One region of the Arthrobacter arabinosi genome, then DNA from elsewhere that is predicted to be linked to it. Evidence: predicted binding sites of a transcription regulator. Region 1 holds the regulator's gene; the other holds the start of a gene.
What was found. The regulator HspR, encoded in region 1, represses chaperone genes until heat shock. The targets are predictions, from matches to a motif close to AAGTTGAGTCNNNNNGACTCAACTT.
Positions count from the first base shown of each region.

Region 2: the regulator HspR is predicted to act here: its motif matches at 1,980-2,004, upstream of ACX80P_RS12200 (Hsp20/alpha crystallin family protein).

Region 1 covers NZ_JBTNDF010000003.1:456,916-461,319, forward strand. Annotated here, with positions in the region: gene pulA (pullulanase-type alpha-1,6-glucosidase) at 1-756, opposite strand, end outside; gene ACX80P_RS10060 (LacI family DNA-binding transcriptional regulator) at 906-1,955, shown strand; gene ACX80P_RS10065 (heat shock protein transcriptional repressor HspR) at 2,014-2,454, opposite strand; gene ACX80P_RS10070 (DnaJ C-terminal domain-containing protein) at 2,519-3,514, opposite strand; gene ACX80P_RS10075 (nucleotide exchange factor GrpE) at 3,702-4,364, opposite strand; gene dnaK (molecular chaperone DnaK) at 4,367-4,404, opposite strand, start outside.
Region 2 covers NZ_JBTNDF010000004.1:169,899-174,302, reverse strand. Annotated here, with positions in the region: gene nhaA (Na+/H+ antiporter NhaA) at 1-514, opposite strand, end outside; gene ACX80P_RS12215 (haloacid dehalogenase type II) at 674-1,342, opposite strand; gene ACX80P_RS12210 (DUF2630 family protein) at 1,342-1,587, opposite strand; tRNA gene ACX80P_RS12205 (tRNA-Val) at 1,770-1,843, shown strand; gene ACX80P_RS12200 (Hsp20/alpha crystallin family protein) at 2,059-2,514, shown strand; gene ACX80P_RS12195 (SDR family oxidoreductase) at 2,617-3,414, shown strand; gene ACX80P_RS12190 (hypothetical protein) at 3,516-3,734, shown strand; gene pstS (phosphate ABC transporter substrate-binding protein PstS) at 3,809-4,404, shown strand, end outside.

The sequences.
Region 1 (4,404 bases):
GCCGGGCGAGACGGCGGCGAGGAGCAGCTGTCCCTTGAGCAGGTCCCCGGCCTTCCGGGCATCCTTCTTCCCGAGCGTCACCGTCGTCAGGCCGGCCAGATGCGGGTACCGGGCGGCGAGCTCGGCGGGCAGGGCGTCGCTGCCGCGCGCGAGGTCGATGTACGTACCGCCCGTGACGCCCTCGTCGTCGGCGACGAGTCCGCCCTCCGGGGCGGAGTAGAGCCGGAAGCGGGCGTCGGCGGGCACGTCCGGGCCCCACGCGAGGGTGTCCGCGGTCAGCCAGTGCGCGGACGTCGATCCCGTGGGCGCGGAGGGCGCGTCGCTCGAGATGACGTGCGTGCGGTGGTTGTAGGTGAAGGTCACCGGACCGCCCGGCGCCTGCAGCGCCAGGTTCGCGCCTCCGGCAGCGCCGTCGGCGCCGTAGTTCTCACCCCAGGACTCATTCAGCGCCACCTTGTACTCGTAGGATCCGGCGGGGACGTCGAAGGTCGCCGACCAGGTGTCCGGAGAACCGGCCACGGGTACGAGTCTGGTGGCCGCACACTCCGGCTGCCAGTCGCCGGGGCACCCGAGTTCTCCTTGCAGGGAGCCCACGAGCGCCACCGTGCCCGGCGTGGTGGTGTGGTCGGCCAGCGCGGGAGCGGGCGTGAAGGTCGCGAGAAGGGGTGCGGCCAGGACGACGGCGGCCAGCCGGGACCCGCGCCGCAGGGCTGGTCTCCCGCCGGTCCGGTCGGTCTCCGAGGTGTTCAGGGTCATGGTGGTCCTTCCCCGGCCGTGCGTCGCTGCAGGCCGGACTGGGGGTGGGTACCTCGATCATAGGGACGCCGCACGGCGAGCAACAGGACTTTCCAAAACTTTCACGCAATCTTTCTGATGCCGATCCGGGGCTGCGTTAGATTGGGACCATGACCCCCGCCAAGCGCACCGAGCGGCCGCGCCTGGACGACGTCGCCCGCACCGCGGGCGTGAGCGTCCCCACCGTGTCGCGCGTGCTGAACGGCAAGGGCGGCGCCTCGCAGGAGACCCGGCACGCCGTCCTGGCGGCGATGGACAGCCTGGGCTACGAGCGGCCCGCCCGCTCCGCCGGCCGCTCCAAGGGGCAGATCGGCGTCGTCGTCCCGGACCTCGTCAACCCGATCTTCCCGGCGTTCGCGGGTGCCATCGCGGCCCTGCTGGCGCCCAACGACTACATCCCCGCCCTGTGCACCCTGCCCGGCGGAGGCATCACCGAGGACGAGTACGTCGCCCTCATGCTGGACCAGGGCGTCAGCGGGATCATCTTCGTCTGCGCCGCACACTCCGACGGCCGGGCGAGCATGGAACGCTACCGGCGCCTGCGCGGCCGCGTGCCGTTCGTCCTCGTCAACGGGTCCCGGCCGGAGATCGACGCCCCGTCCGTCGCCAACGACGACGCCTCCGCCATCCGCACGGCCGTCCGGCACCTCGTGGCGCAGGGCCACCAGCGCGTCGGCTTCGCGACGGGGCCCGACCGCTTCATCCCCACCCGGCGCAAGCTGGAGGGATTCCGGTCGGGCCTCACGCAGTTCCTCGGCGAGGACGACGGCGAATCACACGTCGCGACGAGCATGTTCACCATCGAGGGAGGGCAGAGTGCTGCGAACGAGCTCATCGACAGCGGGCACACGGCGATCGTCTGCGCCTCCGACGTCATGGCCCTCGGCGCCGTCCGCGCCGCGCGGACGCGCGGCCTCCGGGTCCCCGAGGATATCTCGGTGGTCGGCTTCGACGACTCCCCGCTCATGGCCTTCACCGATCCCCCGCTGACGACCCTGCGGCAGAACGTGGCGGCGATGGCTGAAGCCGCCGTCCACGCCCTGGTCACGGAGCTGGACGGGGACCGGGCGCCGCGGAACGAGATCCTGTTCCAGTCGGACCTGGTGGTCCGCGGGTCCACCGGGGCGGGACCCGCGGTGCGGGCCGGCGCCCACCCCTAGGACCGATACGTCTCGTCCCCTGCCCGGCTGCACGCGGGCGGTATGCGCGGCGGCGCGCTCAGTTGCGCGGCTGCTTCGCGGTACGCGCCGGCTCGGGACGCCACACCATCAGGGCCTGGCTGCGGGCGCGGGGGCGCTGCCCGCGGACGAGGGTGACGACGTCCCCCGCCAGGCCGGCAGCGAACACCCGGCTCGACTCGGCCTGCACGCGGCGAGCCGACAGTTCCGCGGTCAGCTCCGCGACGCGCGACTGCAGGGCCGCGACCTGGTTCTCGAGGTCGAGGATCCGCCGGATGCCCTCGAGGGACACGCCCTCCTGCGACAGTCGCTGGATCTCGCGCAGCGTGCTGACGTCCTTCTGCGAGTAGCGCCGGGCGCGGCCCGGTGCCCGGCTGGGCGTCACGAGGCCCAGGCGGTCGTACTGGCGGAGCGTCTGGGGATGCATGTCCGCGAGCTCGGCAGCCACGGAGATGACATAGACGGGTACCGTGTGGTCCACCCTGGTCTCCTTCCGTCCCCGGCACTCCCGGGTAGTGCTCGTGCTGCAGGGCTCGGACGTACTGCTACAGGCGCGCCTTCGCGGCCAGGCCCGCCCGCGGATCGGCGTCCCGCGTGGCGGCGCGGAACGCGTCCACGGCGTCCTGCGCCTCCTTCGACAGGTTCTGCGGGACGACGACGTCGACGGTCACCAGCATGTCTCCGGTGGTCTTCGACGTCTTGACCCCTCGGCCCTTCAGCCGGAGGGTCCTGCCCGACGGCGTGCCGGCGGGAACGCGCATCGTGACCATCTCGCCGGAGAGCGTCGGCACCTGGATCTCGGCGCCGAGCGCCGCCTCCGGGAAGCTGACAGGTACGTGTACACGGATGTTGTCGCCGTCGCGCTTGAAGAGCGGGTGCTCCTTCACGCTGACACTGACCATGAGGTCGCCGGGGCCGGCCTGGCCCGGCTGGCCCTTGCCCTTGACGCGGACCTTCTGGCCGTCGCGGATGCCTGCCGGGATGCGCACGTCGATCTGCTCCCCGGAGGGTTCGCGCAGGCCGATCGTCGTGCCGTTGATGGCACCCGCGAAGGAGATGGACGTGCTCGCCGTGCGGTCCGCGCCCTTCTGCGGGCGCGTGGACTGGAAGCCGCCGGGGAAACCGCCGCCGCCCATGCCCCCGCCGCCGAACAGGTCGGCGAACTCCGGGGGCAGGTTGCCGTTCGAGAAGCCCGTGCGCTGGCGGGTGCCGGCGCCCTGGCCGAAGAGGTTGCCGAAGACGTCCTCGAAGCCGCCGCCGCCGCCCGGGCCGCCGCCGGCCCCGCCGGCGGAGAAGCGGGCGCCGCCGCCCATCGCGCGGATAGCGTCGTACTGCTGGCGCTGCTCGGCGTCGGACAGCACGGAGTAGGCCTCGGAGACGTCCTTGAACGTCCGCTCCGACGCCGCAGCCCCCTGGTTCTGGTCGGGGTGGTGCTTGCGGGCGAGCTTCCGGTACGCCTTCTTGATGTCGTCACCGGACGCGTCCTTGGAGACACCCAGGATCTTGTAGAAATCCTTGTCGACCCAATCCTGACTGGCCAATGGGCGTCTCCTTCCGTTGTACTGCTGAAAAATTGGGGCCGACGTGGTGGTCGCAGCTTCCTGCACCCACCACGTCGGGAAAGCCGGGTGGGGTGGTCTTCTGTAGGGCCTTTAATATTCCTCCGCGAGCTCTGCGAGCGCAGGAATTTCGTTGGCCCGGGAAGACCATCCCACCCGGCGGGAAGAGCTACTCGGGCACTGCCACGATCACCTGGGCGGCCCGCAGGACGCGCTCCCCCTTGCGGTACCCCGCGCGGAGGATCTGGCTGACACTGTCGGCCTGCACGTCCGCGCTGGGCTGCTGCATGAGCGCCTCGTGGATGGTCGGGTCGAACGCGACGCCCACCTCGTCGATGGGGGTCAGCTCGTACGTCTTCAGGACGTTCTCGAGCTTCCCGGCGATCGCCGCGAACGGGCCCTCCGCGAGGTCGCCGTGCTGGCGTGCGGCGTCGATGTCGTCGAGGACGGGCATCAGCGAGTTCAGGACGCCGATGACCGCCTGGTCGCGGGCGACGTCCCGGTCACGCTCGACGCGCCGCCGGTAGTTGACGTACTCCGCCTGCAGGCGGAGCAGGTCGTTGCGGAGCTCGGCGACGACGTCCACCGCGGGGTTGCTCTCGCCGTCGGCGCCTGCCTCGTTCAGGATGGCCTCGGCCTGGGCCAGTGCATCCCCCTCGGAAGCGTCGGCCGCCGGAGCGGCCTGCGCCCCGGCCGCGGATTCCTCCGCGGCCGGCTCGCCTGCGTCCTTGTGCTGCCCACGGACTTCGCCTGTCTCAGGGTCGATCTTCCGGTTGTCGGATGAGGTCACCGGCTCTGACTGGTGCTCTTCTTCATTTCCGTGGTGCGGCATGACTACTTCTTCTCGTTGGTGTCTTCGTCAACCACCTCGG
Region 2 (4,404 bases), on a different contig from region 1:
ACGATCCGACGACGGCGAGGACGGCCACGGCGAAGGCGATGTCGGTCGCGGTCGGGATGGCCCAGCCGCGCAGTGCCTCAGGGCCCGCACTCAGCGTGATCGCGACGTACACCAGGGCGGGCACGGCGACCCCGCCGATCGCCGCCGCGACGGGCACGATCGCGCGGTCGAAGGTGCGCAGGTCACCGGCGACGAACTCACGCTTCAGCTCCAGTCCCGCAAGGAAGAAGAAGATGGCGAGCAGGCCGTCCGCGGCCCACGCCCCGACGCTCAGCTCGAGGTGCCAGGGCTCGTAGCCGAACCTGAAGTCACGGACCGCGAAATAGGTGTCCGCTGCGGCGGTGTTCGCGAGGACGAGCGCCAGGACGGTGGCGAGGAGGAGGAGCCCTCCGCCGACGGTCTCCTTGCGCAGGATGCCGGAGATCCGCAGGTGTTCGGGGTAGCTGCTGCGTGCGAAGACGGTGGCGTCGCGGGGTGTGCCGGGCGGATCGGACGGCATACGTGTGGAGGTCATGGTTTCCTGGGGTCGGGCTCGCTCGAGAGAGCGCCGACCAGACTTCCCGGCTCACCAAGAGTTCCAGCATAGCGGGCCGCAGGACCGGAGGGGCGGTGAGGACGCTCCGTTCCCGGCCTTGCGCTGCCTGCCGTTCCTCCCGACGGACACCGTCATCGCTCAGGGAGCGAGGATGTCGGCCAGTTCCCCGATCGTCGACACCTCGTGATCCGGGCGCGCCATGGCGGCAGGGTAGGGCGAGCCGGCGCGGTTCAGCCACGCCGTCCTCAGGCCCGCCCGCGCGGCGCCCTCGATATCCCACGGGTGGGCGGCGACGAGCACGACGTCGTCCGCCGTCCGCCGCACCGTCCCGAGGGCGTAGGCGTAGGACTCCGGCGCGGGCTTCCACCGCGGTGCGTCCTCGACGGACAGGACGGGGCCCATCTCCTCCCGGATCCCGGCCCGCTCGAGGAGGGCCTCCGCCGTCGCGGCGGCCCCGTTGGTGAGGGCCGCCAGTTCGATGCCCCGGGCGGCAAGGGCGCGGATCCCCTCGACGACGTCCGGGTGGACCGGCAGCTCCTGGAACCTCGTCATCACGTGCCCGATGGCCTCCCCGGCGTCACGGTTGAGCAGCTGGTCGGCGAGGACCGTGCTCAGGGCGTCCTCGGCGACGTCGGCGAAGGGCGTGTTCCCGCCGGCTGCCGTGAGGGCGAACCCGTCACGGAGCACCGACGCGAACCACAGGGCGGCCAGGTGGCCTGGAGCGCCGATCTCCTCGAAGTGCTGGGACATCCGCCCCAGGTCCGAGAGGGTCCCGTTGACATCGAACACCACGAGGCCCGGGCCCATTACTGGCGGTATCCCTCCACCTGGCTGACGGGACGGGCGTCGGCGTCGGCCGGGTCCTCCCCGGCCGACGCCTTCGCGCGGCGCTGACGCAGCAGGTCCCAGCACTGGTCGAGATCCTCCTCGACACGCTTGAGGCGGGTGGCGTGGTCCTGGTGCTCCGCGCCGGCGTCCTGGGGCTGCTCACGGAGTTCGTGCTCTTCCTGAACGAGTGCCTGGATGCGCTGCAGGAGATCCTGGTTGTCCATGGTGCTGTCCCTTCGGGGTGCGGTACCGGGTGGGCGCGGAAAACGCTCAGCAGGCTTTGCTTCAGGCTACTGAGGCGGCGCAGCGATGGCCAGCACGACCGCCGTGCAGGCGGTGGTCGCCCTTGTGCTTCGGGGGAATTTGGCGGGACGCCCGGATGGCCTAAGCTATGGGAGAACCAATTGCCTGTGTAGCTCAGTCTGGTAGAGCACCCGCTTCACACGCGGAAGGCCCGGGGATCGAGGCCCCGCGCAGGCACGAGGATCGGCTGGAGACAGCACAGGAAAGGCCCGTACCGCTACGTCGGTACGGGCCTTTCCTGTGCCCGGAGGATTTCGCCCCGGGCGAACACGCCTCCTTAGCACTCGGCTGGTCCGAGTGCTAACATTTTGCGTAGTTGAGCGGAGGGCGCTCAACTACGACGATCCAACCACCTGCCGGTGGCATCAGCGAAGGAGTTGTTTCCCGTGGCCATGAAATTCGATCCGTTCCGTGAGCTGGACCGCGTTACCGGCGCCCTGCTGGAGGGCCGCTCCGGCCTGCGCCTCATGCCGATGGACCTCTACCGCGAGAGGGACCACTACGTCCTCTCCGCGGATCTCCCGGGCATCGACCCCGGGTCGGTCGACATCGACGTCGACGGCCAGCTCCTCACCATCCGTGCCGAGCGCACTCTGCGCAGCGCGGAGGGCGTCAAGTGGCTGACCCGCGAGCGCGAGAGCGGCTCGTTCCTGCGCCAGCTCAACCTCGGCCAGGGCGTCGACACGGAGGGCATCGCCGCCCGCTACGAGAACGGGGTCCTCAGCGTGACGATCCCCGTCATCGAGCGCGCGAAGCCCCGCAAGATCGAGGTGATCAGCGGTGAATCCGCTGAATCGGTCCAGTCGTCCGTCACGGACGCGGCCCCCCAGGGCGCCGTCGACGCGTAGGACCGCCCGCCACGGATACCCCCGGGCGCCCGCCCGGGGGTATCCGGCGTCCACCCCAGGTTCCCCTTGCACACCGGGCGGCCGGGTGCGAAGGATGGGGGCATGGACTTCACACCGAGCAAAGCAATCGTCACCGGTTCCGATTCCGGCATCGGCCGCGCGACGGCCGTCGCCCTTGCCGCGGCAGGCTGCGACGTCGGCGTCACCTGGCACTCCGACCAGGAGGGAGCCGAGGAGACCGCCCGCCTCGTGCGGGAGAAGGGCGTGCGGGCCGCCGTCGCGCAGCTCGACACCACGGACGCGCCCGCCTGCGGCGACGTCGTCGACCAGCTCGCGCACGAGCTCGGCGGCCTCGACGTCTTCGTCAACAATGCCGGCGTCAACGGCGGCACCATGTTCATGGAGACGGACTGGGACACGTGGCGCGGCACGATGGGCGCGAACCTCGACGGCGCGTTCGTCTGCCTCCAGCGGGCCGCGCGGCACATGATCGACGGCGGCCGGGGCGGGCGCATCATCGCAGTGACCAGCGTGCACCAGGAGCAGCCGCGCGTGGGCTCGGCGGCGTACGACGCCTCGAAGCACGGACTCGGTGGCCTGATCCGGACCATCGCCCTCGAACTGGCGGATCGGGGCATCACCGCCAATGCGGTGCTGCCCGGTGAGATCAACACGCCCATGAACGACTCCGAGGAGAAGGACCCCCACTCCATGGACCGCCCTGGCATCCCGCTCGGCCGCCCCGGCGCACCCGAGGAGATCGCCGACGTCGTCGCGTTCCTCGCCTCCGGCGCCTCCAGCTACGTCAATGGTGCCTCGTTCGTCGTCGACGGCGGCATGCTCCTCATGGGCCCCCAGGCGGGATCGCATCTGACGAGCGGAGCATGGCGGACCCTCTGACGGCGTCGGGGCGGGAACCGCACCAACCTTCAGCAGGCATTCACGCGCCGTTCAGGAAGCGCGGCTACGGTGGAATCCCGGAACCTCCCGAAAGGCCCACCATGGACGCTCTCCCCCCAGCCCCCGATGTCGAGCTCCAGGACTGGTCGGGCTTCACGCGCGGCCAGGACGTCGTCCTCCACCACGCCACGCGGGCCCAGCTGCACGGTGTCCTGGACATGAGGACCGACGACGCCTCCGTGGTGTGGATCAGGCTGAGCGACGGCGGTGGCCGCCGCCTCGTCCACCGGGGCGACGGCTACCGCCTCCGCCACGCCTGACCCGCCCCCGAGGGCGTTCGTCCACCGGCTGTCCACCTTGGGTTCACCGATCAGCCACCTGTAACGTTGCGGTGGTGAGAATTCGTGCCGCCCTGTCCCTGTCGCTCGCCGTCGTCCTCGGCCTGACCGCCTGCGGGTCGGACTACCCCCTCGGACCGGAGCAGAAGGCGGCGGCGCAGCGCGGCGACACGAGCCTCCAGGGAGCGGTGACGGCCTCCGGCTCCTCCGCCCAGGGGCCCGCGATGGATGCCTGGCGGACGGGACTCTCCGCGCTGTATCCGCGTGCGCAGGTCCAGTACTCACCCGACGGTTCCGGAGCGGGGCGCGGTGCGCTGCTCGCGGGTGCCGTGGGGTTCGCCGGCTCGGACGCCTACCTGAGCGACGAGGAGCTCGCGGAGTCCACGGAGGCGTGCGGGCCGGGTGGCGCCTTCAACATCCCCGCCTACGTCTCGCCGATCAGCGTGGCGTTCAACCTGCCCGGGATCTCCGAACTGGATCTCGACGCCGCCACCGTGGCCCGGATCTTCCGCGGTGAGATCACGGTGTGGGACGATCCCGCCATCGCCGCGCAGAACGACGTCGACCTCCCTGCCCTGCCCATCGCCGCGGTGAGCCGCTCCGACGACTCGGGCACCACCGAGAACTTCACCGACTACCTCCACGCCGTGGC